One region of the Enterobacter cloacae complex sp. 394I7 genome, then DNA from elsewhere that is predicted to be linked to it. Evidence: predicted binding sites of a transcription regulator. Region 1 holds the regulator's gene; the other holds the start of a gene.
What was found. Region 1 encodes PurR, which represses purine synthesis genes. Its sites were predicted from a motif close to CANGCAAACGTTTGCNTG; they were not measured.

Region 1 (15,256 bases):
TAAAGCCCACAGCCCAGGTGGCGATCACGCTCAGCGCGTAGAGTACCAGCAGCCAGGGCAGCATCTGCTGACCTTCCCATTTTTGCAGCGCCGCGCGACAGCCATAGCCCCCGACCAGAAACGCGATGGTCTGCGGGACATAGCTCAGACCGATGGCGGCCGGGCTGTAACCCATATCGTGAAGAATGAACGGCGAACCGGTCAGCCACGCGAAGAAACTCGCCGAGCAGGCGGCATAAATCAGGACATTACCGCGGTACGCTTTGGTGCTCAGCAGAGAGGTGAAGGTCACCGGTGTTGTGTCAGCAGGCGTCTCTTTCTTATGTGCCGCTTTGAGTGTGAATGCCGGGATCATCAGGACCAGCGTGATGGCAAACAGCGTAGCGAAAATGGCCTGCCAGTCGAAATGCGCCAGGATCCAGCTCCCGAGCAGCGGGGCGAGGGCAGGCGAAAGCCCTACCAGCGGCATAATGGTGGCGAAAATGCGGTTTGTACGGTTGGCCGGATAGTAGTCGGTGACCAGCGCCTGCCAGGTCACCGCGGCAGCACAGACGCCAACGGCCTGCACGAAGCGCAGTACCAGCAGCCAGGTTGCATCGCGTACCCATAACATTCCCAGACAGCCGACGGCAAAGATAGCCAGCCCCAGCAACAGCACCGGTTTACGGCCAAAGCGGTCAGAGAGAGGCCCCCAGAGCAGCTGCGCGAAGGCAAAGCCCGCGAGGAATAAGCTCAGGCTGGCGCTGATGGCTGCCGCCGGGGTCTGTAAATCTTCCTGCATTGCGGCGAAGGCGGGCAGGTACATATCAGTGGCTAAAAAGCCCAGCACGCTTAAACCACCGAGCCAGACTAAAAATCCTTTCCTGGGTTGCATTGTTTTTTTCTCCTGAGGGAGGCAGGTCTATGTTTGCGCAGAGTGTAGGGAGTGCAAAGCAGCTTGTGAAACGCTAATATTTGGCGAGTGCATTCAAAATTTTTGCAGGCAGAAAATGTGGTCAGATTATTCTCTTGAAGTGGTCGATGCTGTTGCACGCAACGGCAGCTTTAGCGGTGCAGCGCAGGAGTTGCACCGCGTCCCCTCGGCAATCAGCTATACGGTGCGTCAGCTTGAAGAATGGCTGGCCGTTCCGCTGTTTGAACGGCGTCACCGTGATGTGGAATTAACGCCCGCCGGGGCATGGTTTTTGAAAGAAGGGCGTTCTGTTATCAAAAAAATGCAGATCACCCGCGAACAGTGTCAGCAGATCGCTAACGGCTGGCGAGGACATCTTTCCATTGCCGTGGATAACATCGTAAAACCGGAACGTACCCGGCAGATGATTGTCGATTTCTATCGCCATTTCTCGGATGTCGAATTGCGGGTATCCCAGGAAGTGTTTAACGGCGTCTGGGATGCGCTGGCGGATGGCAGGGCAGAGATGGCGATCGGTGCCACGCAGGCGATCCCGGTTGGGGGACGCTTTGCCTTTCGCGACATGGGCATGCTCAGCTGGAAATGTGTGGTGGCAAGCGATCATCCGCTGGCGGCCATGGACGGGCCGCTCAGCGACGAAACGCTCCGTAACTGGCCCTCGCTGGTGCTGGAAGATACCTCGCGTTCGTTGCCCAAACGCATTACCTGGCTGCTGGATAACCAGCGACGGGTGGTTGCGCCGGACTGGGAATCCTCAGCAACATGCCTCAGCGCAGGGCTGTGCGTTGCCATGGTCCCTGGCCATTTTGCACGGCCCCGAATCGACACCGGTGAATGGGTTGAACTGACGCTGGAAAATCCTTTTCCGGATGCGGCCTGTTGCCTCACCTGGCAACAAAATGATGTGTCGCCCGCAATGGCCTGGCTGCTGGATTACCTGGGAGACAGTGAGACGCTTAACCGGGAATGGCTACGGGAGCCAGTATAACTGGCCCCGTAAAAGATTAACGACGATAGTCGCGGAACGGGCCATCCGCAACGGAACGGCGTTCGATAAGACGCGGGTGAACTTCAATAGACTGAGACTCTTCACGCTTGTTGACGATCCTGTCCATCAGCATATTGAAGGCCGTTTCACCCAGCGAGTCTTTTGGCTGGTGGATGGTGGTCAGCGCCGGGGTAAAGAAGCGCGCGTTGCGCACGTTGTCATACCCGATCACGGAAATGTCCTGCGGCACGCGCAAACCCAGTTCATCGGCGGCACAGAGAGCACCCATCGCCATAATGTCACCGCCACAGAAAACGGCTGTCGGGCGATGCGGCTGGGAGACAATCTGCTGCATTGCGCGGTAACCGGATTCCGGTTCAAAGTCACCCTGCACGATCCAGTTTTCCGGCACGGTAATCAGCGCCTCTTCCATCGCTTTCATAAACCCGGCCAGACGCCCGGCTCCGGTGTTGCGCTCCAGTGGACCCGGGATCACACCAATCTCACGGTGACCGCGTTCAATCAGATAACGGCCTGCCATATAGCCGCCTTCAAACGCGTTATCGATGACGGAGTCGGTGAAGTCTGCACGTGCTTCGCCCCAGTCCATGACCACCATAGGAATATGGCGGTACTCTTCCAGCATGGAAAGCACGGACTCCGGATACTCTGAACACATCACCAGCAGGCCATCCACACGCTTTTGTGCCATCATGGAGAGATAAGCGCGCTGTTTTTCAATGCTGTTCCACGCGTTGCCCAGAATCAGGGTATAGCCTTTCTGGAAGCAGTTTTTCTCGACCGCTTCAATGATCTCGGCAAAATAGGCCGCTTCACTGCTGGTAGCCAGCAAACCAATGGATTTGGTGTGATTAACTTTGAGGCTGCGCGCCACCGCACTCGGTGAATAGTGTAATTCTTTGATTGCCGCCCAGACGGCGTTGCGCGTCTCTTCCGCCACAAAGCGGGTTTTGTTAATTACATGTGATACGGTTGTAGTGGAAACGTTTGCGCGTTTTGCTACGTCTTTAATTGTTGCCATTAAATGTCACTCCAGACCATATCCTAAACTCCTGAAAAACTTGAAGGTAAACGTTTGCCTTCTCTCACCCTTATCACGCAATCTTGAATTGCGGCACGCCGGGAAAACGACACAGGACGTCAGGAGGGGGTCAATGGCCGGTACGCTAATAAATTTAGCGTGGAATTTTGTCCTATCTTGATGAAAAGGGGAAGAGCTAAAGTGGTTATCAGTTTAAATCCAGGAAGATTTTTGAACTAAACTGTGTAAAAATGAGCAGGCTCACTTTTCGTGGGGAGATTAAAAGGAGAAAAATTGATGAGCTACGATCTGAAGTTTTCGCTGGTGACCACCGTTATTGTACTGGCTCTGATTGTTGCGGCGGGTCTGACGGCTGCATTGCATTGATTTACACGGAGGGAGAGCTCTCTCCCTCTCAGTTTTCCTGATTGTTACGCCTGCGGCAAAAATCTTTTGCCAATTTGTTAACTTCTCATTTTTTGTGATTGATGTCATGCTTTCGGCTTCTTTGTTCTGTGTCACGACATGACACGGCATCCGGAGTTGACGCATGAAAATCAATTTTCCCCTGCTTGCCCTGGCGATTGGCGCTTTTGGGATTGGCACCACTGAATTCTCCCCGATGGGGTTACTGCCTGTTATCGCCCGGGGCGTGGATGTTTCTATCCCGGCGGCCGGGATGCTCATCAGCGCCTACGCCATTGGCGTGATGGTGGGGGCACCGCTCATGACGCTTCTGCTTTCACACCGCGCGCGCCGCAATGCGCTGATTTTCCTGATGGCGATATTTACGCTGGGCAACGTGCTCTCCGCGATTGCTCCGGATTACACCACCCTGATGTTGTCCCGCATTCTGACCAGTCTTAACCACGGCGCGTTCTTTGGGCTGGGATCGGTTGTGGCCGCAAGCGTGGTGCCAAAACACAAGCAGGCGAGTGCCGTGGCAACCATGTTTATGGGTCTGACGATTGCCAACATTGGCGGTGTACCTGCCGCAACCTGGCTGGGTGAGGCGATCGGCTGGCGCATGTCGTTCCTGGCGACGGCCGTGCTGGGTGTTATCGCCATGGTGGCGTTGTACTTCTCCTTGCCGAAAGGCAGCGCTGGTGAACGTCCTGACGTCCGCAAAGAGCTGTCGGTACTGATGCGCCCGCAGGTGCTCTCCGCGCTGTTGACCACCGTACTGGGGGCGGGCGCCATGTTTACCCTGTACACCTATATTTCACCGGTGTTGCACGATATCACCCACGCGACGCCTCTCTTTGTGACCGCGATGCTGGTGCTGATTGGTGTCGGGTTCTCTATAGGCAACTATCTCGGCGGGAAATTCGCCGATCGTTCCGTGAGCGGGACGCTGAAAGGCTTTTTAACGCTGCTGATTGTCATCATGATCGCCATTCCATGGCTGGCGCGTAATGAGGTCGGGGCGGCGATGGCGATGGTTGTCTGGGGGGCTGCGACCTTTGCCGTGGTTCCGCCGCTGCAGATGCGCGTGATGCGCGTTGCCCATGAGGCACCGGGTCTCTCGTCGTCGGTCAATATTGGCGCGTTTAACCTTGGCAATGCGCTTGGAGCCGCTGCCGGTGGAGCCGTCATTTCTGGTGGCCTGGGATACAGCTTTGTGCCGGTGATGGGGGCGATAATTGCCGCGCTCGGCCTGCTGTTAGTGATGATGTCTGGCCGTAAACAGCCGGAAGCAGCGTGCGCTGCTGAATAATTAAAAAACGCAGAAGGGCAACCCCTTCTGCGTGTCTCTTACGCGGCGAAGTTCTTCGCCACAAACGCCCAGTTAACCAGTGCCCAGAAGTGCTCCAGGTAGTTCGGACGCGCGTTACGGTAATCAATGTAGTAAGCGTGTTCCCAGACGTCCACGGTCATCAGCGGCGTTGCGCTGGTGGTCAGTGGCGTACCCGCGTTCGAGGTGGAAACGATAGCCAGTTTGCCATCCGCGTCTTTCACCAGCCACGTCCAGCCAGAACCGAAGTTCTTGACTGCAGCATCCGTAAACTTCGCTTTAAAATCAGCAAAGCTGCCAAATGCCGCGTTAATCGCGCCAGCCAGTTCACCCGTAGGTTCGCCGCCTGCATTCGGTGCCAGGCAGTGCCAGTAGAAGGTGTGGTTCCACACCTGAGCGGCATTGTTAAAGACACCGCCCTCTGAACTGCGGACGATCTCTTCCAGCGTTTTGCCTTCAAAATCGGTGCCCTTGATCAGGTTGTTCAGATTGGTGACGTACGTCTGGTGATGTTTGCCGTAGTGATACTCCAGGGTTTCCGCAGAAATGTGCGGGGCCAGGGCGTCTTTTGCATATGGTAGTGCAGGTAATTCGAACGACATTGCTTCTCTCCTTATTGTTTTTTATGTTGCCAATAACCACACAGACAACAGGGACAGAATAGCAAATTGAAAGGGTATGCAAAAGAGGAACTTACCCTGCCACGGCTGTGGCAGGGCAGGGGTTAGCGAATGGTTTTTGGCGTCATCACGCGGCGTGCGCCGACATAGTGACGTACCCAGTAGTCTTCACTGAGAGAGGTTATCTGGATGTCCTGGCCGCTACGTGGGGACTGGATAAATTTCCCGTTGCCTACATATACGCCAACGTGGTCAGCCGTGCCGCGCCCCTGAGTGCGGAAGAAGACGAGATCGCCATTCTCCAGTTCACCGCGGTTGACCGGTGACGCGTCGCGCAGGTGATACATCTCATTGGCGGTACGTGGAATTCGGAACTTCACCAGATCTTTATAGGCGTAATAGACGAGGCCGCTGCAGTCGAAACCGGTACGCGGTGAGCTGCCGCCCCAGCGATAGGGTTTGCCAATCTGCCCCATCAGTTTGTTCAACGCCGTTTTTTGCGCTTTCTGTACGCGAACCTTATGCACTTCCGCTATTTTCGTGACCTTCGTGCATTTCGCTTTATGACCTTTGCGGGGGATGCATTTTTCCGTCACGAGATTAGCTGCAGTTTGCGAGGCTTTGCTTTTGGTTGCGTGGGCAGTGCGGGAAGGTTTTGTTTTCGTCTTGCTGGAGGCGGTCTTTTTAGTCTGGGTGGTGGTCTTTTTCTTGTCGTTCTTGCTGGTGGTTTTTTTCTTACGGTCTGTGGTTTTGGCCAGATGCGTTTTTTGTACAGCAGAGTGCCGCGCCTGTTGAGAGGCGTTCGCCACTGGCGTGAAAGTGAGTGTTGTAAACAGTAAAGCACAGAGCGTGATCGAGATTTTATTTATCCGCGCCACTGGGCAGTCCCCTGATAAATGCAGGTCATCAATAATACCCGCGAATGATTTACAAAGCCCGTCGATTCTAATCTATAAAAACCCGATAAGTTAATAGCATTTTTCAATCTACAATCCTGTTTCGTTAGCAAGTGCAAAAAAATTCATCAATCTGTCGCACTATTGTTCACTCCCTAAACAAAACCCTGAGTGCCGCAGGGTTAAACACCATTTGCAATGCAACTTTTCATCACTCGCGGTAAAATAAGAAAGACGTGACAAAAATGTTATTTTCCGATGGCAGTCTGAACCGCTACAATGACAGACGAATGCCGTAACAGAAGTTAAAGGAAGCAAGACATGAGCACCACTATTGAAAAAATCCAGCGCCAGATCGCTGAAAACCCGATTCTGCTGTATATGAAAGGTTCTCCGAAGCTGCCAAGCTGTGGCTTCTCCGCGCAAGCGGTTCAGGCGCTGTCTGCCTGTGGTGAGCGTTTTGCTTACGTTGATATCCTGCAGAACCCGGACATCCGCGCTGAGCTGCCTAAATACGCTAACTGGCCGACGTTCCCACAGCTGTGGGTAGACGGTGAGCTGGTCGGCGGTTGCGATATCCTGATCGAAATGTATCAGCGCGGTGAACTGCAGCAGCTGATCAAAGAAACGGCTGCGAAGTACAAAACGGAAGAGCCAGACGCGGAGTAAGTTATCTGCGAAGACAAAAAAGCGACCTCATGAGGTCGCTTTTTTTTATTCTTCACTGTCACCCATAGGCAGCGGCCAGCCGCCCAGACGCTTCCAGCGGTTCACAATTTCGCAAAACAGTTCCGCCGTCCGCTCGGTGTCATAAAGCGCGGAATGTGCCTGCGTACCGTCAAACTCAATGCCTGCCGTAATACATGCCTTTGATAATACCGTTTGTCCCAACGCCAGACCGCTCAGTGCCGCGGTATCGAAGGTCACAAACGGGTGGAAAGGGTTACGCTTGAGCGACGCGCGCTCGGCAGCGGCCATGGTAAAGGTGTGATCGAACGTGGCGTTATGCGCCACCATAATGGCGCGGCTGCAGTTGCTCTCTTTCATACCTTTACGCACCATTTTAAAAATGGCGTGCAGCGCGTCATATTCACTTACCGCACCACGCAGCGGGTTATGCGGATCGATGCCGTTAAAGGCCAGCGCCTCGGGCTGTAAGTTGGCCCCTTCAAACGGTTCAACGTGGAAATGCAGCGTGGTGTCCGGTGTAAGCCATCCCTGTTCATCCATCTTCAGCGTGATGGCGGCAATTTCAAGCAGCGCATCGGTTTTAGCGTTAAATCCGGCTGTTTCAACATCGATCACAACAGGATAAAAACCACGAAAACGGTCGCACAGACCGCTAAATTGAGCGTTATCGGACATCAGGGTCTCTTACATGGGGAAAAAAGCAGTGCGCATTATGGCAAATTTTGGATGGGGATGCAGTAAAAGTACGGGCGCATGTTGCGCCCTGCGGGATCAGTTGCCCAGACCGCGACCAGCGTCTTTGGCTTCAATCAGCTCGATTTTGTAGCCGTCCGGATCTTCAACAAACGCGATCACGGTGGTGCCGCCTTTGACCGGGCCAGCTTCGCGCGTCACGTTACCGCCGTTGCTGCGAATACGTTCACAGGCTTCGGCTGCGTTGTCCACTTCCAGCGCGATATGACCATAAGCGGTGCCCAGCTCATAGCTGTCCACGCCCCAGTTGTAGGTCAGTTCGATGACCGCTTCGTCCGTTTCCGGGCCGTAACCCACAAACGCCAGCGAGTATTTATATTCCGGGTTTTCGCTGGTGCGCAGCAGTTTCATACCCAGTACGTTAGTGTAGAAATCGACAGAACGTTGCAGATCGCCAACGCGCAGCATGGTGTGAAGTAGGCGCATAATTTCCTCATTAACCAATGGAATAGAATATCTATTTGAACAGAAACGATGTTTTAGTATAGCGGCGAAAGGTCGCCGCTATCAATGAGCAATGAAGAGATTACAGGGTAGGGTAGTCGGTATAACCTTCAGCGCCGCCGCCGTAGAAGCTTTCCGGACGCTGAGGGTTCAGCGCGGCTTTCTGCTGCAGACGGGCGACCAGATCAGGGTTAGCGATAAAATCGCGACCAAATGCAACGGCGTCGATCAAACCTTTGCTAATCAGATCTTCAGCTTTCTCAGGGGTATATGCACCTGCACCGATGATCACACCGTGGAAGCGTTCGCGTACTTTCTGACGGAAGGCTTCAGTGTAAGGCTGACCACCGGCCCAGTCTGGCTCGGACATATGCAGATACGCGATACCCCGTTTTGCCAGCTCTTCAATCAGATAAAGGGCATCCGCTTCTTCGTCCGGGCCGTTATCAACGTTCTGGAAAGAACCAATCGGGGACACGCGGATACCAATGCGGTCCGGGCTCCACTCCTGACATACGGCATCCACCACTTCCAGCACCAGGCGCGCACGGTTTTCAACGCTGCCGCCGTACTGGTCGGTACGATGGTTAGAGGACGGTGACAGGAACTGGTGCAGCAGATAGCCATGCGCGGAGTGCAGTTCAACCAGGTCGAAACCGGCTTCACGCGCATTCGCCACGGCCTGGCGGAAATCGTTAACAATCCCCGGGATCTCGTCCAGTTCAAGAGCGCGCGGCATAGACGTATCAACGCGGATCGCATTGCCGTTTTCATCACGCAGAGAGGTGCGGGTGTTCGCGCTCAGGGCAGAGGCGGAAACCGGTGCCTGACCGCCAGGCTGGATGCTGCTGTGAGAGATACGACCGGTATGCCACAGCTGGACGGCAATACGACCCTCTTCAGCGTGAACGCCAGCCGTGATTTTTTTCCACGCGGCAATCTGTTCCGGGCTGTGCAGACCTGGTGCGCCAGCGTAACCCTTAGCCTGAGCAGAAATCTGAGTGGCCTCGGTGATGATCAGGCCAGAGCTTGCGCGCTGACGGTAATATTCACCCATCAACGGGGTAGGGATATCACCCGGCTCAATGCTGCGCAGACGGGTAAGCGGGGCCATGAACACACGGTTTGGCGCGGTAACGGCACCCACTTTCAAGGGGGTAAATAATTTTTCAGCGGACATAAAGGCTCCTGAGTAGACCAGTCGTCTAGTAATTACGTAAATAAAAACGCCTGCTATACGCGAGGCGTAGTAATGCTGCTTTTTACATGTGCCAGTGCGCTTTCAAGCGGCACCGCACTGCGAGAAATCTTGGCCTGCAGGTTCGCGCCTAACCAGAGGGCGTATAAAACCTGCGCCTGGGTTAAAGGTTCGCCGGGAAAAGTCAGCGTTTTTTCATCGCGGCCTTTCTCCAGCGCCTGTGCCATGAGGGCGATAACCCCGCGGGCCCCTTTATCCATTGCTGTGCGCATATCTTCTGAAAGATCGCACACTTCGGCAGAAAGTTTTACCGTCAGGCAACCGCTGATGATGCCCTGCTGACAGAACTGGTTCAGCGTTTCCTGATAGAAGTGCAGAACACGATCGCGATAATTACCTTCGCCCGTGGCAAAGTGCGCTGCCAGGCGCTGATGGTAGCTGGCATAGTGCCGCTCCAGCATTGCCACGCCAAACGCCTCTTTGGACCGGAAGTAGTGATAAAACGACCCCTTCGGTACCTCAGCGGTTTTTAATAACTCGCTCAACCCCATACCGGTGAACCCGCGATGCATGCAAAGTCGCTCGCCGGTCGCCAGTAAATGTTCTCGGGTATCGTGTTCTGTATTTCTGCTCATGGCCGCACTCTAATAGACCGTTCGGTCTATTGCAAGCGTGTTCAGTGGCGACATGCGTTCAGAATATCCAGCTGCTGTTGATAAACCTTTGATTTAATGTCCATCATACCCAATACGGTAGAGAACAAATTGTCCTGCGAAACCGCATTTTTTGCTGCATGGTCACGTAAACACTGCGCGTTGACGCCGAAATTTTTCGCATAGTCTGGTGATAACCAGAACATAAACGGAATGTGCGTTTGTTGCTCTGGGGCCAGCAGATACGGCGTGCCGTGCAGATAAATCCCGCTTTCGCCCAGCGACTCCCCGTGATCCGAAAGGTAAATCAGGGCGGTATTCATGCTCGCCTGACGCGCTTTTAGGGCATCGATGGTTTTACTGACCATGCTGTCGGTATACAGGATGGTGTTGTCATAGGTATTCATCAGCGCCTGGTGATCGCAATCCTGAATTTCATTGGTATCGCAGGTTGGCGTAAATTTGCGGAAATTATCCGGATAACGGCGATAGTATGCCGGGCCGTGGCTGCCCATCAGGTGGATGACCAGTACGGAGTCCTGCTTCAGGCCATCCAGAACATTGTCCAGACGGGTGAAGTTCACATCGTCAATGCAGGAGTTGTCTTTGCAGAACTGATCGAGTTTCCACTGGGTCATGTCGGTATGGGGAACGCGATCGCAGGCGCCTTTACAACCGCCATCATTGTCACGCCACAGCATATTGATCCCCGCATGGGCGAGCACGTCCAGCAACCCTTCCTGGTGATGGGCCAGGTCGGCATCGTATTTACTGCGCGTCATACCGGAGAACATGCAGGGCACGGAGACGGCCGTTTCGGTGCCGCAGGAGGAGGCCTGCGGGAAGTTAATAACATCCTGCTTTTTCAGCTCGGGGTTTGTTTCACGCCCGTAGCCATTCAACGAGTAGTTCGCGGCGCGTGACGCTTCACCGATGACCAGCACCAGAACGGTTTTCTTTTGTTGGCCTGTAATCAGCGGCCCTTTATGGGCATCTTCACCGATCCGGACCAGCGTTTGATCGCCTGCAAACCAGCGCATTTTGCTGTATTTGACCATCGCGCTGACATAGTTCGCGGGGGTCACCATTTTGACGATGCTTTTGTTATTGCGAAACAGCGATGCGTAATCTTTATAAAACAGGGCGGCGATGAGGATGATAACCAGCAGGGCGCCGAGCATTGCGGCAAAACGGGTCAGCAGGGCGTACCACCATTTCCCGGTGCGAATGCGGATCATGGCCAGCACCACGGACGGAACAAGACCGGCAACGACAATCCACAGGATCATCTGCGGCGTCACCAGGGCGGTGGCTTCCTGAGAGTTGGTTTCGAACACGTTAACAATCATGTTCTGATCGATAACCGCGCCGTAGGTATACATAAAGTAAGTCGCGGCGGCGCATCCGACGGTCAAGACAATCAGCAGCGGCTTACGGATAAACGGGATATTAAGCAGACTAAAAACAATGACCCAGCCGCAAAACAGCACCAGTGGAACGGACGCGGCAAAGAGGACGTCATGGATATGCGCGGGCGCGATAATTGCCCAGCTACGCTGAATAAACAGCGCGTTTAATACGGTAAAGAAAAGTGCACAGCCCAGAGTAAATTTTATATCGTTACATTGTAACTTTTTGATTAGCCACATCGATCAGAAAACCTGCAATTTTAATGATGGGGCGAGTATAGAGAACGAAGATTAGTGAAACCTTAATGCCACAAAACTGTGGTAAAGCCCTTGCACGCGGGACGTTTACCGTCTTCACTGTAGGTGATAGTCGTTATCGGGAGGTGAGTGTGGCAGAGCAACTGGAGTTTTTCCCCATCCAGAGCCCGTGCCGGGGTATTTGTCAGGTGGATGAACGCGGATATTGCCGTGGCTGCATGCGCACGCGCGATGAGCGTTTTAACTGGCAACACTTCAGCGACACGCAGAAACAGGAGGTGCTCCGTCTCTGTCGACAGCGACTTCTGCGCAAAATACGCGCAAACAAAGCCGGTGACACCGAAGAACCCCAGCAACCTTCACTGTTTTAACACGGTAATTGCGTATACTCATGACATCACGTCCTTGAGGAAAATGTTATGGTTCAGCGAATTACCCTTGCCCCCCAGGGGCCAGAATTCTCCCGCTTTGTGATGGGCTACTGGCGCCTGATGGACTGGAATATGTCCCCCCTCCAGCTGGCAAGCTTTATTGAAGAGCATCTCGACTTAGGGATCACCACGGTCGATCACGCTGATATTTACGGCGGCTATCAGTGTGAAGCCGCGTTCGGCGAGGCACTCAAGTTGGTTCCTGCGTTACGCGAACGCATGGAGATCGTCACCAAATGCGGGATTGCCACGACGGCAAAACCGGAGCATGCTCTCGGCCATTACATTACCGACAGCGCGCACATCATTAAGAGCGCCGAACAGTCGCTGGTTAACCTGGCGACCGATCATATCGATCTGCTACTGATCCACCGCCCCGATCCGTTGATGGATGCCGATGAGGTGGCCGAAGCGTTTCTGAATCTGCATCAAAGCGGCAAAGTGCGTCATTTCGGCGTATCAAACTTTACCCCTGCACAGTTTGCGCTGCTGCAGTCTCGTCTGCCGTTTACCCTGGCCACCAACCAGGTTGAAATTTCTCCGGTTCATCAGCCGCTGTTGCTGGATGGCACGCTCGATCAGCTTCAGCAGTTGCGTATCCGTCCGATGGCGTGGTCGTGTCTGGGCGGCGGACGTCTGTTTAATGATGATGAATTCCAGCCGCTGCGCACTGAGCTTGAGACCATTGCCCGCGAACTGAATGCCGGGAGCATCGAACAGGTGGTGTACGCGTGGATCCTGCGTCTGCCGTCAAAACCACTGCCGATCATTGGCTCGGGCAAAATTGAACGCGTACGCGCCGCCATTGCCGCGGAAGAGTTGCAGATGACCCGTCAGCAGTGGTTCCGCATCCGCAAAGCGGCGCTGGGTTACGACGTCCCGTAACCGGTAAAACGTGACTTTCCGGTGAAATCTTTGCCCCTGGTATAAACTTAAGGGGCAAAAAACAACCCGTGGAGGTCATATGAAGCGTTTTACTCTGGCTCTCGTCACGCTGGTGGTCTGTGCAGGTGCGCAGGCGGCCAGTGATGAAGTGGAAATGAATCTCGTCACCTCTCAGGGTGTAGGTCAGTCCATCGGCACGGTGAAAATCACTGAAACCGACAAGGGACTGGAATTCGCGCCCAATCTCAAAGCCCTTCCTCCTGGCGAACATGGTTTCCATGTCCATGCTAACGGTAGCTGTCAGCCCGCATTAAAAGAGGGTAAAGCCTCGGCTGCGGAGGCGGCAGGCGGCCACCTCGACCCACAACATACCGGTAAGCATGAAGGTCCTGACGGTATGGGACATCTGGGCGATTTGCCGGTGCTGGTGGTGAATAACGACGGCAAAGCCACGGATCCCGTCGTCGCGCCGCGGCTGAAAAAGCTGGATGAAGTGAAAGGCAAGGCGCTGATGATCCATGTCGGCGGCGACAATATGTCCGATCAGCCAAAACCGCTTGGCGGTGGCGGGGCTCGCTATGCCTGCGGGGTGATGTGATCCCCAATTGTACCCGGAGCCGGTGCCTGTTCCAGCTGCGACAGTGAGCAGTGCAGGCGCCAGATTATCGAGGCTAAATCTCGTGCTGCAGGCGAGTGGTGGTGCGCAAGGGTATCGCAAATTCGCTGAAGTTCAGCAAGCGTGGTTTCCAGTGGACGCTGCTGGACACCGCGTTCGCTCATGACATCGCGTAGCAGGGTGATGCAGACATCACGAACCTGCGACAGCGGGTCGGACCGTGTTTCCCATGCCCTAAGTTGCCAGACCACGTGAGAGCAGTTCAACAGCACCACGCCCCAGCGCAACAGCCAGCGGCGCGAAAGGGAGTCCTGGCTGTTATTGAGCTGGCTGACATAGTGATAGACCAGCGATTCATACTCACTTTCACGTAAATGCGGTTTTCGACTCAACTGATCGACAAAACCTCTGCGTAACTCGCGGATATGCCGGCGACTCTTGCGCGCATCTGAACCCGGACGTAACACCGCAAATGCCAGCCACGCCAGCCCAACGCCAAGGATCTTCGCCAGATTATCATTGAGAAAATCGGCGTAGTCATAAACCGGCGGGTTAGTGACGGAGATAAACGAGCCCATAAATACAATCAGCTGTCCCCACAGCCCCGCGAGTTTGGGCATTTGCAGCTTTAGCAGCTGCATGGTGGTTAACAGCGGGAACAGGAACAGAAGGAACTGCCACAGGTCGCTTATCTGCACCATCAACCCAAACTTCACGGCAAAACTAAACAGCGAAAGCAGCACCAGGGTGCGCAGCAGCAGCGTGAGGGAGTTGAACGGTGACGCGGCGACGGAGTACAGCACGCAGCTGATAGCAGCAAGCGTCAGGGCCGCAGGGCCTGACTCCCACTGGGTGGTGATACTCCACGCGCCGACCAGCGTGAGCGCGCAAAAGGTACGAAAACCGCTCCACAGTGCCTCCATCGAGTCTGTGTGTCGTGCCAGCGCCGGGCTACCGGGGACAGCGAACTCGGTGACCGGGGTGGCATTTTCCACGGCGTTAATCCAGCGGCTGCTGCGCAGATACAACCGGCAAAAATAGTTGAGACGCTGCCAGAAGGCGCGGTGACGGTAATCGTACTCATCTACTGGCGCGAGCGGGGCGATAATCTTCGCGACGGTGTAGATGTCGGCATCCGGGCGTGCAAGCGCCGCAAGCAGCGTTTCAATCACGGCGCGCGTATGTGCAGGGGGCGTGGGCCAGTTGAGCAGCATCCGGCGCAGGCTGGAGATTGAGCTGGTCATACGCAGCTGCTGATGCAACAGATAGTTCAGCAGGGTGTTCTGACGACGAAAGCGATAGTGGCTCCAGAAGGCCTGAATGCGTAACAGATTCATGGTCAGGATCTGGCCGATCACCTTTTCGTGCGCAAGACGGATGTCGTCGTTGGTATCCGGTTGCCAGAGCAGGCTTGCGTGCTCCAGTAAACGGGTATGCATGGTCTTCAGGGCGGTAATAAGCGCGGTGCCATCGGAAGTGCTCGGCAGGATCATCATCATGAAACCGCCGCTCAGAATACCGACAATCACTTCGCAGACGCGCGCCTGTGCGATGTCCCACAGCTCGGTGGTATCGAGCACATTCACCACCGGAAAGGCGATAATGGCGGCGGTATAGCCGGCCAGCTGGAAGGCATAGGCAACATTATTCGTAAAGTGCGCGCAGGCCCAGGTACAAAAGCCCAGCCATATCGCCATGCTCAACAAAAAAAGCCACGGATCGTTC
Region 2 (15,256 bases), on a different contig from region 1:
AGCCTTCGCGTTGTGTTCCTGATCGGCACACTCCGGGTTGTCACGCAGGCGCTGCATCTGCCAGGTGGTTTCAGCCCACCACATACGCAGGGTAGAACGGCTCTCGCTGAACACCGCGTGGCCATCCGCTTCAATGACAAAGCGGTCGCCCTGCACGGCTTTACCCAGATAATGCACGCAGTCTGCCAGGCCGTGCTGAGCCAGTACGCTTTCAACCGCGTCACGATCTGCGGCACGCACCTGAATCACCGCGCCCAGCTCTTCGTTAAACAGCGCCGCCAGACGATCCTCGCCCAGCGTCGCGATGTTCGCTTCAACGCCGCAGTGGCCGGTGAAGGCCATCTCAGCCAGAGTAACCAGCAGGCCACCGTCGGAACGGTCGTGGTAGGCCAGCAGTTTACGCTGTGCCACCAGGGCCTGGATGGCGTCGTAGAAACCTTTTAACTGCGCCACATCACGCACATCTGCCGGCTTATCACCCAGCTGACGATAAACCTGCGCCAGCGCGGTCGCTCCCAGCGCGTTATGGCCTTTACCCAGGTCAATCAGCAGCAGGGCGTTATCTTCAGTCACCAGCTGTGGCGTCACGGTATGGCGCACGTCTTCTACGCGGGCAAACGCGGAGATGATCAGCGACAGCGGAGAGGTCATCTCGCGCTGCTCGTTACCCTCCTGCCAGCGGGTCTTCATCGACATGGAGTCTTTACCCACCGGAATGGTCAGGCCAAGTGCCGGGCAGAGCTCTTCCCCCACCGCCTTCACGGCTTCATACAGGCCCGCATCTTCGCCCGGGTGGCCCGCTGCGGCCATCCAGTTCGCGGAAAGTTTGATACGTTTAATGTCGCCAATCTGCGTTGCGGCAATGTTGGTCAGCGCTTCACCAACGGCAAGGCGAGCAGACGCGGCGAAGTCCAGCAGAGCGACCGGGGTACGTTCGCCCAGCGCCATCGCTTCACCGTAGTAGCTGTCGAGACTCGCGGTGGTGACGGCACAGTTAGCCACCGGGATCTGCCACGGGCCAACCATCTGATCGCGCGACACCATACCGGTCACGGTACGGTCGCCGATGGTGACCAGGAAGGTTTTCTCCGCCACGGCCGGCAGGTGCAGAACGCGATTGACCGCGTCAGCCACGGTAATGCCCTGACGATCCAGCGCTTTGCCAGCTGCTTTACGGGTCTCAACGTCGCGGGTCATTTTCGGCGTTTTGCCAAGCAGCACGTCCAGCGGCAGATCGATCGGCTGGTTGTCGAAATGGGTGTCGCTCAGGGACAGGTGCAGCGCTTCGGTCGCTTCACCGATGACGGCATACGGGGCACGCTCGCGGCGGCACAGCTCGTCAAACAGCGGCAACTGATCGGCAGCGACGGCCAGAACATAACGTTCCTGGGATTCGTTACACCAGATTTCCAGCGGGCTCATGCCTGGCTCATCACTCAGGATGTCGCGCAGGTTGAAACGACCGCCACGACCACCGTCACTGACCAGCTCCGGCATGGCGTTGGACAGACCGCCCGCGCCTACGTCATGAATAAAGAGGATGGGGTTGGCATCACCCAGCTGCCAGCAGCGGTCAATGACCTCCTGGCAACGGCGTTCCATCTCCGGGTTATCACGCTGTACGGATGCAAAATCGAGATCCGCATCAGACTGACCGGAGGTCATAGAGGATGCAGCCCCACCGCCCAGGCCGATGTTCATTGCCGGGCCACCCAGAACGATCAGCTTCGCACCAACTACGATCTCGCCTTTTTGCACGTGATCGGCGCGAATGTTACCGATCCCGCCAGCCAGCATGATCGGTTTGTGATAGCCGCGCAGCTCTTCGCCGTTGTGGCTCTCCACTTTCTCTTCGTAGGTACGGAAGTAACCGTTCAGCGCAGGACGTCCAAATTCATTGTTGAACGCCGCCCCGCCCAGTGGGCCTTCGGTCATGATATCCAGCGCGGTCACAATACGTTCCGGCTTGCCGAAATCTTCTTCCCACGGCTGTTCAAAGCCCGGGATGCGCAGGTTGGAGACGGAGAAACCGACCAGACCGGCTTTTGGTTTAGCCCCCCGTCCGGTTGCGCCTTCGTCGCGGATTTCCCCGCCAGACCCGGTCGCCGCACCCGGCCACGGCGAGATCGCCGTCGGGTGGTTATGCGTTTCGACTTTCATCAGAATATGCGCCGGCTCCTGATGGAAATCATAGCGCCCTGCTTCGCGATCGGCGAAGAAGCGGCCCACTTCAGAACCTTCCATCACCGCGGCGTTGTCTTTGTAGGCAGACAGCACGTGGTCAGGCGTTTTTTCCATGGTGTTTTTGATCATTTTGAACAGCGACTTCGGCTGCTCTTCACCGTCGATAATCCAGTCGGCGTTGAAAATCTTGTGACGGCAGTGCTCAGAGTTTGCCTGAGCGAACATGTAAAGTTCGATGTCGTTCGGGTTGCGGTTCAGCTTAACAAACGCATCCTGCAGGTAGTCAATTTCGTCTTCTGCCAGTGCCAGACCGAGACGCAGGTTGGCGTCAATCAGCGCCTGACGGCCCTGCCCCAGCAAATCGACGCTCTGTACCGGCGCAGGCTGATGGTGGGAGAAGAGTTTCTGCGCATCGTCCAGAGAGGCAAAGACACTCTCCATCATGCGGTCGTGCAGCTCAGCGGCAACGGTTTGCCACTGCGCATCGGTCAGGGTAGAGGCTTCAACGTAGTACGCCACGCCGCGCTCCAGACGGTTAATCTGGTTCAGACCACAGTTGTGGGCGATGTCGGTGGCTTTGGAAGACCAGGGGGAGATGGTGCCTGGACGAGGCGTCGCAAGGATCAGTTTGCCGGTTGGCGTATGGCTGCTCAGGCTTGGACCATATTTGAGCAGGCGTTCCAGCTGTACTCGCTCCTCTGCATTCAGGGGTGCATTCAGGTCAGCAAAATGGACATACTCAGCGTAAATATTGCTTACCGGAAGGTCGGCTGCCTGAAAACGTGCCAGCAGTTTATTGATACGGAAGGCAGACAGTGCAGGCGAACCACGCAGAATTTCCATCATAAGTCTCTCGTCTTCGAAGCGCCGGGGCGCTTACAGTGTGCGCAAGGGGGGAAAACGGGCGTCATTATAGAGAATCCTGAGCGTCGACGAAACCGTTTGCGTCGAAATAAAATCAACGTTTACGTTTAACAATAGATGTGACCTCTCTCTCTAATTTGTTGCCAAGTGGCGTAACTTTACGCAAAATGCCGCTCATTCAATGGCAAACCTTATTCTTAACATGGCTACAGCATACTGAGGCACCCGGCGTCGCAGAGAATTAACTAATTGAAAAAATTAAAGATTAATTATCTGCTCATCGGCATTGTAACGTTGCTGCTGGCAGTGGCCCTCTGGCCTTCCATCCCCTGGTTCGGTAAAGCCGAAAACCGTATCGCCGCCATACAGGAGCGGGGGGAATTGCGCGTCAGTACCCTCAACTCGCCGCTGATTTACAGCGACATTAACGGCAAAACGATTGGCCTGGATTATGAACTGGCGCAGCAGTTTGCCGACTATCTTGGCGTGAAGCTCAAAATTACCGTCCGTCAGAATATCAGCCAGCTGTTTGATGACCTGGATAACAACGATGCCGATATCCTTGCGGCCGGGCTGGTGTACAACAGCGAGCGCAGCAAGAACTATCAGCCAGGCCCAACCTACTACTCCGTTTCGCAACAGCTGGTCTACCGGGTCGGGAGCCTGCGCCCGCGAACGCTGGCCGCGATTAATGCACAACAGCTGACCATCGCCCCGGGTCACGTCGTGATTGACGATCTGCGTGAGCTCAAGGAGAAGAAATTCCCGGACCTGAGCTGGACCGTTGATCCTAAGCTCGGTACGACTGAGCTGCTGGACCAGGTAAAAGATAAAAAACTGCCCTACACCATCGCTGATTCGGTCGCGATCAGCCTTTTCCAGCGCGTGCACCCCGAAATCGCGGTGGCGCTGGACGTGACAGACGAACAGCCGGTGACCTGGTTTAGCCAGCTTGATGACGATCAGACCCTCTCTGCGGCGATGCTCGATTTCTTCAACACCATCAATGAAGACGGTACGCTGGCGCGTCTGGAAGAGAAATACCTCGGCCACGGTGACGATTTTGATTACGTCGACACCCGAAGCTTCTTGCGCGCGGTCGATAGCGTGCTGCCAGACCTGCAGCCGTTATTTGAGAAGTATGCCCAGGAGATCGACTGGCGATTACTGGCAGCGATCTCTTATCAGGAATCCCACTGGGATACTCAGGCCACCTCGCCCACTGGCGTTCGCGGCTTAATGATGCTCACTAAAAATACCGCTCAGAGCCTTGGGCTGACCGACCGCACCGATGCAGAACAGAGCATCAGCGGCGGCGCACGGTATCTGCAGGATATGATGGGCAAAGTGCCGGAGACGGTGCCTGAAGAGGAACGGATCTGGTTTGCGCTGGCAGCCTACAACATGGGTTACGCGCACATGCTTGACGCGCGCGCGCTGACGGCGAAAACGAAAGGTAACCCGGACAGCTGGTCAGACGTAAAACAGCGCCTGCCGCTGCTGAGCCAGAAGCCGTGGTACAACAAGCTGACCTACGGTTACGCGCGCGGGCATGAAGCCTACGCCTACGTGGAAAATATCCGTAAATATCAGATTAGCCTGGTGGGTTATCTGCTGGAGAAGGAAAAAGAGGCGGCAGAGGCAAATCAGCTGGCCCAGAGTTATCCGGTGGTGGCACCGGACGAACTTACTCGCCCGACAACTTCAATTCTGCCTTTTGTTGCTTTTTCTGCTGACGGCGCATTCGAAAGAAATCACTTAATAGCCCCGCACACTCTGGTGCAAGTACCCCACCGATAGTCTGCACCTGGTGGTTCATACCCGGGTGTCCCAGTACGTCCATCAGCGAACCGGCCGCTCCGGTTTTTTCATCCCGCGCGCCAAAGACCAGCGTGCCGATACGGCTATGCACCATCGCGCCGGAACACATAACGCACGGCTCAAGCGTGACATACAGTGTGGTATCAAGCAGACGATAGTTTTGCAGCACCATTCCGCCCTGACGAAGGGCCATGATTTCAGCGTGCGCAGTCGGATCGTGACGGCCAATCGGGCGGTTCCACCCTTCCCCTATCACCTGGTTATTGTGAACAAGCACAGCACCCACGGGCACTTCCCCCTCGTCCCAGGCGCGCTGGGCAAGCGTAAGCGCATGGCGCATCCAGTATTCATGATCGCGTTCAGGGTTGCACAACGGTTGATACTCCAGTCTAAAAGCGGGCGGCATTATACACACCCGCTATAGATAAGACTATTCGAGTTGCTGAAGTTCGCCTGCGGGCGTGACGCGCCAGCGATGCTGGCAAAAATAGAGCAGCGGGTTGTCCTGCTTGCTGTCGCTGTAGCCGCTGTAAAGACGCAGTGGCGTACCGATTCGCTTCTCCAGTTGCACCACCTTTTCATGTCCCAGGCAGCGCATGGTCAGTACCCATCCGCCGTACCCGCGGGTAATTTGCGTGGCGATAAGATTCACCCGCGGCAGCCACGGGGTATCATAATAGACCTGTTCCACCAGCGCTTGCGGGGATCCGGTAATCAACCAGATGTCGGCATCGTTCGCGTCGAGATAGCTGGTGAGCCTTGCCTGAACAACCGGAAACGCGGTCACATGCCCGCGAAACCAGTGCACAAAATCCTGCTGAAGCTGTTTAAGCCGCGCTTCGCTGCGTCCAAAGGTACAGCCCCAGAGCAACAGGCTCATTGGCCAGCGCGCTGCCCGGCCTTTTAGCAGCAGCGCAATGCCAATTACGGGTAAGAGAGGTAATACGAGCAGCGCATTCAAAGGCTGACGCCGCAGCAGGTAGCGCATAAACGTACCAAACATATCCTGCTGATGCAGCGTACCGTCCAGGTCGAAAAAAACAACGCGACGCTCGTGATTTGCCAAACCTTACTCCTCTGGATCGTTGAATCCTAACAGCCAGGTAAACAGGAACCCGGCGATCACCGCTACCAGATAGCCTAACAGATAGAGCATAACTTTTCCGGTCACGATGGTGAGCGCCAGCGGCAGCCCGGAGATCCCGAAGGTGATCACCGTTGCCACTTTCCAGTAGCTAATCAGCGCTCCGCCTACCGCCCCTCCCAGGCAAGCACCGAGGAACGGTTTCCCCAGCGGCAGCGTGACGCCGAAAATCAGCGGCTCGCCAATTCCGAGTAATCCGACCGGGAGCGCACCTTTGATCACTTTTTTCAGCCGCGCGTTGCGGGTTTTCATCAGTACGGCAATCGCCGCCCCGACCTGCCCCACGCCAGCCATCGACAGGATGGGCAGCAGCGCGTTGTAACCGTGCGCCTGCACCAGCTCGACGTGGATCGGCACCAGCCCCTGATGCAGACCGGTCAGTACCAGCGGCAAGAAGGTGCCTGACAGCACGGCACCCACTAACAGACCGCCGCGATCGATAGCCAGCGATGCGCCATGGGCGATGGCCTCAGAGATCCAGCCACCTAGCGGTTGCAACGCCACAATAGCCACGCTGCCGGTGATCAACGTCGTTAACAGTGGATTGAGGATCAGCTCAATTGATCCAGGCAGGAGGGTGCGCAGTTTCTTCTCGAACCAGCACATCAGGATGACCACCAGCAGCACGGCAATCACCCCGCCGCGGCCAGGCTGGAGCGCCTCACCAAACAGGGTTATCTGCGCCAGTTGTGGGCTGGACAGAATACCTGCCATCACCCCGCCCATGGCCAGCGAGCCGCCAAAGACCTTCGCGGTGTTGACCCCCACCAGAATGTTCATAATGGCAAACACGGCGCTGCCGAAAATCCCGAGAATGCCTAATAAATTAGGATACTGGGTCGCGAAGTCCCCTACGATATCCGGACGCTTAAGAATATTGATGATCCCGGTGATTAAGCCAGAGGCAATAAACGCCGGGATCAGCGGAATAAAGACGTTGGCCAGTTGTCGCAGCGCATCGCTCATGGGGGCTTTGTATCGGGCCTTTGCCTGCGCCTTCGTACGTTCGACGTCATCGATCGCCACGCTTTCGCCGCCGACCATCAGCGCACGCATGGCATCCACAACCTGCGCCGCCTTTCCCGGCCCGACAATCAGCTGGTGCTGTTGCCCCTGTTTAACGTAACCACTCACGCCGGAAAGCTGCTTCAGACGCGGCACATCAAGCTGCTCGTCGTTATGTACCTCGACGCGCACGCGCGTCATGCAGTTTTCCAGACGCTGAATATTTTTTTCCCCACCGATCCCCTGCAGGATATCGCTGGCGAGCGCTGCTGTTTTGTCCATACACGCCTCTGTTAGTTTTCTAATGCCGCCCGTAAGAACCCGTTATGGGCATTGAGCCTTGCTCTGGCGGCCGCAGCGTCCAGTCCGCTCAGGATCATCAGAATGGCCGGTTTAACATCGTGATCGGTTTGTTTCAGTACCGCTTCCGCCTCTTCGCGGCTTGCTCCCGTCGCCTCCATGACCATACGGCAGGCTCTGTCCACCAGCTTGACGTTGGTCGCTTGCATATCCACCATCAGGTTCTGATAAACCTTGCCAAACTTCACCATCGCGCCAGTGGAGATCATGTTGAGCACCAGCTTTTGCGCGGTGCCGGATTTCAGGCGCGTAGAGCCGGTTAACGCTTCCGGGCCGACAACCGGAGAGATAGCGATAGCAGCAACCTGCGCAATCGGCGAGCCAGGATTGCAGGAAATCGCCACCGTGGTGCAGCCCGTCTTGTTGGCATACTCCAGACCGCCGATAACGTACGGCGTGCGCCCGGATGCCGCCAGCCCAACAACCAGATCCTGAGCGGTCAGATTTAGCCCCTTCAGGTCATCCTCGCCGAGCTGTTTGTTGTCTTCCGCCCCTTCCACGGCTTTCAGCAGCGCGCCAGGGCCGCCAGCAATCAACCCGACCACCAGACCGTGCGGCACACCAAACGTTGGCGGACATTCAGAGGCATCCAGCACACCAAGACGCCCGCTGGTTCCGGCGCCCATGTAGATAATGCGACCACCGGCCTTCAGTGCTTCCGCCGCCGCATCGACGGCTTTCGCCACCTCCGGTAATGTCTCTTTCACTGCCTGCGCGACCAGCGTATCCTGTTGATTAAAACGGTTAACCAGCTCCAGGGTGCTGAGCGCATCCAGATCCATGGTTTGTGGGTTACGCGTTTCAGAAACAAGTGAGCCAAGATTCATCTTTTGTACCTCAAGAATTTTTAATTCATAATAATCTCACTATAATGGAATATAAAATTCATTCAGGCGAGCAAAATTCGTATTTGCGCAGACAATCACAATTTCGCCAGGAGAACCTATGAACTGTTTAATTCGCATTCGCCAGCGTTATGCAGGCTTTGCTCAAAGCGATAAAAAGCTGGCGGATTTTCTGCTCTCTCAGCCCGACCATGCCCGCCATCTCAGCTCGCAGCAGCTGGCGAGTGAGGCCGGAGTGAGTCAGTCGAGCGTGGTGAAATTTGCCCAGAAGATTGGCTTTAAAGGCTTCCCGGCTCTCAAGCTGGCGATTAGCGAAGCCCTGGTGAGTAACCCCAACCCGCAGTCGATGCCGGTGCATAATCAGATTCGTGGCGATGACCCGATGCGTCTGGTGGGAGAGAAGCTCATCAAAGAGAATGTCGCGGCCATGCATGCCACCCTTGATGTGAATACCGAAGAAAAATTACTGGAAAGCGTGGCGATGTTGCGTGCAGCGCGACGTATTATTTTGACCGGGATAGGAGCGTCCGGACTGGTGGCACGTAACTTTGGCTGGAAGCTGACAAAAATAGGTTACAACGCCATTGTCGAGCAGGATATGCACGCCCTGCTGGCGACCGTGCAGGCGATGGATGCTAACGATCTGCTGCTGGCGATCTCCTATTCCGGCGAACGCCGCGAGATCAATATGGCTACCGATGAAGCCTTACGCGTAGGCGGTAAGATTCTGGCCATCACCGGGTTTACTCCCAACGCGCTGCAGCAGCGGGCTACGCGCTGTTTATATACTATCGCGGAAGAGCAGGCCACGCGCAGCGCGGCGATCTCCTCGACAAGTGCGCAAATGATGTTGACCGACCTGCTGTTTATGGCCCTGGTGCAACAGGATCTGGAACACGCGCCAGAGCGTATCCGGCACAGTGAAGAGCTGGTAAAAAAACTGGTTTGAACAGGTAATGAGCGTATAATGCCCGCCCTGTTTGTGTTGTTTCTGAGAATTTCCTGATGGCGCTGTTAATCACCAAAAAATGCATCAATTGCGATATGTGCGAACCGGAATGCCCGAACCAGGCGATTTCGATGGGCGAGAGCATTTATGAGATTAACAGCGACCGCTGCACTGAATGCATCGGCCACTACGAAACGCCGACCTGTCAGAAAGTGTGCCCAATCCCCAATACCATCCTGAAAGATCCGGCACACGTCGAGAGCGAAGAGCAGCTTTGGGATAAATTTGTCCTGCTGCATCACGCGGACAAACTTTAACTTTCGATAATCACCGTCGCGCAGGCGTAGTGGCGTTCATCGGCGAGCGTAACATGCATGTGATTTACGCCGAGTTTCTCTGCCAGCGTTTGCGCCTCACCCCATAAACGCAGGCGCGGTTTACCCAGCTCATCGTTAAACACTTCAAACTGGTTAAACGCCAGACCGTTACGAATACCGGTGCCGAAGGCTTTGGCTGCCGCCTCTTTGACGGCAAAGCGCTTGGCCAGAAAACGTACCGGCTGCTGATGCGTCTCCCAGATGGCCCATTCGTTATCGCTCAACACGCGTCGTGCCAGACGATCGCCGCTACGGGCGATCACCGCTTCAATGCGGGCTATTTCAACGATATCGGTGCCTAAGCCCAGAATAGCCATTACTGACGCGCTTCCAGCATCAGGCGTTTCATTTCTGAGACCGCCTCTTTCAGGCCACTCATTACCGCACGGCCAATAATAGCGTGGCCGATATTCAGCTCATGCATTTCTGGCAGGGCTGCAATAGCCTTGACGTTATGGTAGGTCAGGCCATGCCCGGCGTTAACTTTCAGACCCAGGCTCGCGGCATAGGTGGCCGCATTGGCGATACGCTCCAGCTCTTTGGCCTGCGTAGTTTCGTCTTTCGCATCAGCGTAACAGCCGGTATGAATTTCAATATAGGGCGCGCCCACTTCGGCAGCCGCTTTGATCTGTGCTACATCGGCGTCGATGAACAGAGAGACCAGGATACCTGCCTCAGCCAGACGCTTGCAGGCATCACGCATTTTGTCGCGTTGACCCGCCACGTCCAGGCCCCCTTCGGTGGTCACTTCCTGACGTTTTTCCGGTACCAGGCAGCAGAAATGCGGCTTCGTCTCGCAGGCAATCGTCAGCATCTCTTCCGTGACCGCCATCTCCAGGTTCATGCGGGTGTCCAGCGTCTGACGCAAAATGCGCACATCGCGGTCGGTAATATGACGGCGGTCTTCACGCAGGTGAACGGTAATGCCATCGGCGCCAGCCTGCTCAGCGATGAACGCCGCCTGAACCGGATCGGGATAAGCCGTGCCGCGTGCATTACGCAGCGTGGCGATGTGATCAATGTTGACGCCTAACAGTAATTCAGCCATGACAATCCTCGGTATTTTAGTTCGTGTCCCTGCCTCCCTCTCCCTCAATGAGAGGGCTGGAGCGAGGGTCTGATACGTTAACGTTTCGGCATAAACTGCCTGAACAATTCGCGGCTCTTTAAGGGCTTGCCGCCAAGATACGGCTTGAGCGCAATCCGGGTAAAGCGTTTTGCTGCGCGAAGGGTATCCTGATCGGGAAACTCGCGCGCATACAGCGCTCTAAGCTGTCGCCCGGTAAAGGTGCTGTTATCTATCACGACGCTGGCGATAAAGCCTTTTTCTTCACGGTAGCGATAGGTCATCGCATCCTCTACCTCGTCTCCGCTCCCTGCACAATGCAAAAAATCGACCCCGTAGCCCAGGTGTCCAAGCAGCGCCAGCTCAAAACGACGCAGGGCAGGTTCGGGCGTACCGGTTGCGCCGGCCAGCGCCTGGATACAGTGCAGGTAATCAAAGAAAAGTTCAGAGAAGCGAGTCTCATGCTCCAGAACACGTGAGATGAGTTCGTTGACATAGAGACCGCTGTACAGCGTGATACCAGAAAGGGGGAGCGCCAGAGAGACGGCTTCGGCACTGCGCAGGGTTTTGACTTCCCCACGCCCGCCGAAGCGTACCAGCAGCGGAGTGAAAGGCTGTAAGGCGCCCTTCAGGCCGGAGCGTTTGGAACGTGCGCCTTTAGCAACAAGGCGCACACGGCCCGACTCTTCCGTGAAAACGTCCAGCATAAGGCTGGTCTCGCTCCACGGACGGCTATGGAGGACAAAGGCACGCTGCCATCCATCCACGATGTTCAGTCTTAGACGTCGTCGCCGTAACCGAGGCTGCGCAATGCACGCTCATCATCGGCCCAGCCTGATTTCACCTTCACCCACAGTTCAAGGTGAACCGGGGCTTCAAACATGTCCTGCATGTCTCTGCGCGCTTCAATGCCGATGGTTTTGATCTTGGCACCTTTGTTGCCGATCACCATCTTCTTCTGCCCTTCGCGCTCAACGAGGATCAGGCCGTTGATGTCATAGCCGCCGCGTTCGTTGGTCTGAAAACGTTCAATCTCAACCGTTACGGAGTACGGCAGTTCCGCGCCAAGGAAACGCATCAGTTTTTCACGGATGATCTCAGAGGCCATAAAGCGCTGAGAACGATCGGTGATGTAATCTTCCGGGAAGTGATGAATCGCTTCCGGCAGATGTTTGCGCACGATGCCTGCGATGGTATCGACGTTCAGACCGGTCTCGGCAGACAGCGGGACGATATCAAGGAAGTTCATCTGGCTTCCCAGCCACTGCAGGTGCGGCAGCAGATCGGCTTTTTCCTGCACGTTGTCCACTTTGTTGACCGCAAGGATCACCGGCGTTTTACCGTCGCGCAGTTTGTTCAGCACCATTTCGTCGTCAGGCGTCCAGCGGGTGCCTTCCACCACGAAAATCACCAGCTCTACGTCGCCAATCGAGCTGCTCGCAGCCTTGTTCATCAGGCGGTTGATGGCGCGCTTCTCTTCCATGTGCAGGCCCGGGGTATCAACGTAGATCGCCTGATAGGCGCCTTCCGTGTGGATACCGACGATGCGGTGACGCGTGGTCTGCGCCTTACGGGAAGTAATGGAAATTTTCTGCCCAAGCAGATTATTCAACAGGGTAGATTTGCCAACGTTCGGACGTCCGACGATGGCAATAAACCCGCAATACGTTTTTTCTTGGCTCATTCCAGCTCCAGCATTTTTAACGCCTGTTCGGCGGCAGCCTGTTCAGCCTTACGACGGCTAGAACCTGTGCCGACCACCGGTTCACTCAGGCCACTGACCTGGCAATGGATGGTAAATTCCTGATCGTGCGCTTCGCCCCGCACCTGCACCACCAGATAGGATGGCAGCGGGAGGTGGCGACCCTGCAAATATTCCTGCAGACGCGTTTTCGGATCTTTTTGTTTATCGCCCGGACTGATTTCGTCCAGACGGGTTTGATACCAGTTAAGGATCAGCTTTTCTACGGTCTGAATATCGCTGTCCAGGAACACACCACCAATTAATGCTTCGACCGTGTCGGCAAGAATAGATTCACGACGGAAGCCGCCGCTTTTCAGTTCACCCGGCCCAAGTCGCAGACATTCGCCCAGTTCAAATTCACGAGCGATTTCCGCCAGGGTATTACCCCGAACCAGCGTCGCGCGCATGCGGCTCATATCACCTTCGTCCACACGTGGGAAACGATGATAAAGCGCATTCGCGATCACGAAACTTAAAATAGAGTCACCCAGGAACTCGAGGCGCTCATTATGCTTGCTGCTGGCACTGCGGTGGGTTAATGCCTGTTGCAACAACTCCTGATGATGAAAAGTGTAGCCCAGCTTCCGTTGAAGCCGATTAATTACGATGGGGTTCATGCGATACCAGTAAATGAATGCGTCAAAAATGCAGCACACGAAACCGACCTGAGAAGACCAACGCGGTTTCGTGTGCCGTGGCACCCTTGCAGGGCCAACCTTAAACTTCGGGGGAATATTCTATACACAACGACAGGGGATGTCGTTAGTCCAAAGAGATTTATCGCTGAAATAATTCACGTAGCCGCTAATTAACGCGGCTACGCGTTCATTTAATGAGAATTAATGGATCCCGCCGATACGATTCAGGCGAACGCCGGTCGGCCATTCGCCTTCCTGCTTCTCAAAACTCATCCAGATAGCGGTCGCTTTACCTACCAGATTCGCTTCCGGCACAAAGCCCCAGTAACGGCTGTCCGCGGAATTATCGCGGTTATCACCCATCATGAAGTAGTGTCCCGGTGGTACGATCCAGCTGGCCAGCTGTTGGCCTGGCTGCCGGTAGTACATCCCCACTTGATCCTGCGCGATTGGCACGGTGAGGATACGGTGGGTCACATCACCCAGCGTCTCTTTACGTTCAACCAGGCGAATACCGTCCTCTTTGGTCTCGCCTTTGGGCACCTGGAAGAAACCGCTGGTCGCTTCACCGCCGTTACGGCGAGCAAAGGTCTGCACAAAATCACTTGGCTCAACGTTTGAGTAAGTGATTGGCAGCGCGTTTTCACACGCGGTACCGGAGCTGCAGCCAGGCTGAACGGTAACTTCTTTCGCCACCGGATCGTAGGTGACTTTGTCACCCGGCAGACCCACTGCACGCTTGATGTAATCCAGACGCGGATCTTCCGGGTATTTAAACACCACGATGTCGCCACGTTTTGGATGACCGGTTTCGATCAGCGTTTTCTGGTAGATCGGATCTTTAATCCCGTAGGCAAACTTCTCAACCAGAATAAAATCGCCAATCAGCAGCGTTGGCATCATTGAACCAGACGGGATCTGGAACGGCTCGTAAATAAACGAGCGGACAACCAGCACAATCGCCAGCACCGGAAATACCGATGCCCCGGTTTCCAGCCAGCCCGGTTTCGGGCCGACTTTCTTCAGGGTTTTCGCGTCCAGCCCATCGCCAGTGGCTGCCTGTGCGGCAGCCTGACGTTCATGGCGTTTTGGGGCGAAAATAAACTTATCCAGACACCACAACAAACCTGTCACCAGGGTAGCAATGACCAGAATCAGGGCAAACATGTTCGCCATGCCAACTCCTTAGGGTTATTTGCCGTCTTTACCAACATGAAGGATGGCAAGGAATGCTTCCTGCGGCAGTTCGACGTTACCGACCTGCTTCATACGCTTCTTACCTTCTTTCTGTTTCTGCAGCAGCTTTTTCTTACGGCTGACGTCACCGCCGTAGCATTTCGCCAGAACGTTTTTACGCAGCTGTTTCACAGTAGAACGGGCAATAATGTGGTTACCGATGGCGGCCTGAATCGCGATATCAAACTGCTGACGCGGGATCAGCTCTTTCATCTTCTCAACCAGCTCACGGCCACGGTATGGCGCATTGTCGTTGTGAGTGATGAGTGCCAGCGCATCCACACGCTCGCCATTGATCAGCACGTCCACACGCACCATATTAGACGCCTGGAAGCGTTTGAAGTTGTAATCCAGTGACGCATAGCCACGAGAGGTAGACTTCAGACGATCGAAGAAGTCGAGGACCACTTCCGCCATAGGGATTTCGTACGTCAGCGCAACCTGATTACCGTGGTAGACCATGTTGGTCTGTACGCCACGCTTCTCAATACACAGCGTAATAACGTTACCCAGGAACTCCTGCGGCAGCAGCATATGACACTCTGCAATGGGCTCGCGCAGTTCTTCGATATTGTTCAGCGGTGGCAGCTTGGACGGGCTATCGACGTAGACGATCTCTTTGTTGGTGGTCTGCACTTCGTACACAACGGTCGGTGCCGTGGTGATCAGATCCAGATCGTATTCACGCTCCAGACGCTCCTGGATGATCTCCATGTGCAGCAGACCAAGGAAGCCGCAGCGGAAGCCGAAGCCCAGCGCCGTAGAGCTTTCTGGTTCATAGAACAGGGAAGCATCGTTGAGGCTCAGCTTGCCGAGCGCATCACGGAAGTTTTCATAGTCGTCAGAGCTGACCGGGAACAGACCCGCGTAAACCTGCGGTTTAACCTTTTTAAAGCCTGGCAGCGCTTTGTCTGCCGGGTTACGTGCACCGGTCAGGGTATCGCCCACTGGCGCGCCGAGGATGTCTTTAATGGCGCAGACCAGCCAGCCTACTTCGCCACATTTCAGCTCGGTACGGTCAAC

Region 2: purL (phosphoribosylformylglycinamidine synthase) is a predicted target of PurR. The motif match lies at 3,116-3,133, and genes of this name have one in related genera.

What each region holds. Positions count from the first base shown of each region.
Region 1 covers NZ_JBXWCR010000001.1:891,278-906,533, forward strand. Annotated here, with positions in the region: gene punC (purine nucleoside transporter PunC) at 1-874, opposite strand, end outside; gene punR (DNA-binding transcriptional activator PunR) at 990-1,901, shown strand; gene purR (HTH-type transcriptional repressor PurR) at 1,918-2,943, opposite strand; gene cydH (cytochrome bd-I oxidase subunit CydH) at 3,241-3,330, shown strand; gene AC2FAP_RS04375 (MFS transporter) at 3,494-4,660, shown strand; gene sodB (superoxide dismutase [Fe]) at 4,699-5,280, opposite strand; gene AC2FAP_RS04385 (C40 family peptidase) at 5,403-6,176, opposite strand; gene grxD (monothiol glutaredoxin 4) at 6,516-6,863, shown strand; gene rnt (ribonuclease T) at 6,909-7,559, opposite strand; gene gloA (lactoylglutathione lyase) at 7,656-8,063, opposite strand; gene nemA (alkene reductase) at 8,164-9,261, opposite strand; gene AC2FAP_RS04410 (TetR/AcrR family transcriptional regulator) at 9,315-9,914, opposite strand; gene eptA (phosphoethanolamine transferase EptA) at 9,956-11,581, opposite strand; gene AC2FAP_RS04420 (DUF1289 domain-containing protein) at 11,731-11,970, shown strand; gene AC2FAP_RS04425 (aldo/keto reductase) at 12,019-12,915, shown strand; gene sodC (superoxide dismutase [Cu-Zn] SodC) at 12,995-13,513, shown strand; gene AC2FAP_RS04435 (FUSC family protein) at 13,492-15,256, opposite strand, start outside.
Region 2 covers NZ_JBXWCR010000007.1:145,969-161,224, forward strand. Annotated here, with positions in the region: gene purL (phosphoribosylformylglycinamidine synthase) at 1-3,030, opposite strand, end outside; gene mltF (membrane-bound lytic murein transglycosylase MltF) at 3,298-4,848, shown strand; gene tadA (tRNA adenosine(34) deaminase TadA) at 4,736-5,275, opposite strand; gene yfhb (phosphatidylglycerophosphatase C) at 5,300-5,935, opposite strand; gene AC2FAP_RS20090 (PTS transporter subunit EIIC) at 5,939-7,300, opposite strand; gene murQ (N-acetylmuramic acid 6-phosphate etherase) at 7,312-8,205, opposite strand; gene AC2FAP_RS20100 (MurR/RpiR family transcriptional regulator) at 8,324-9,172, shown strand; gene AC2FAP_RS20105 (YfhL family 4Fe-4S dicluster ferredoxin) at 9,229-9,489, shown strand; gene acpS (holo-ACP synthase) at 9,486-9,866, opposite strand; gene pdxJ (pyridoxine 5'-phosphate synthase) at 9,866-10,597, opposite strand; gene recO (DNA repair protein RecO) at 10,675-11,382, opposite strand; gene era (GTPase Era) at 11,394-12,299, opposite strand; gene rnc (ribonuclease III) at 12,296-12,976, opposite strand; gene lepB (signal peptidase I) at 13,199-14,173, opposite strand; gene lepA (translation elongation factor 4) at 14,189-15,256, opposite strand, start outside.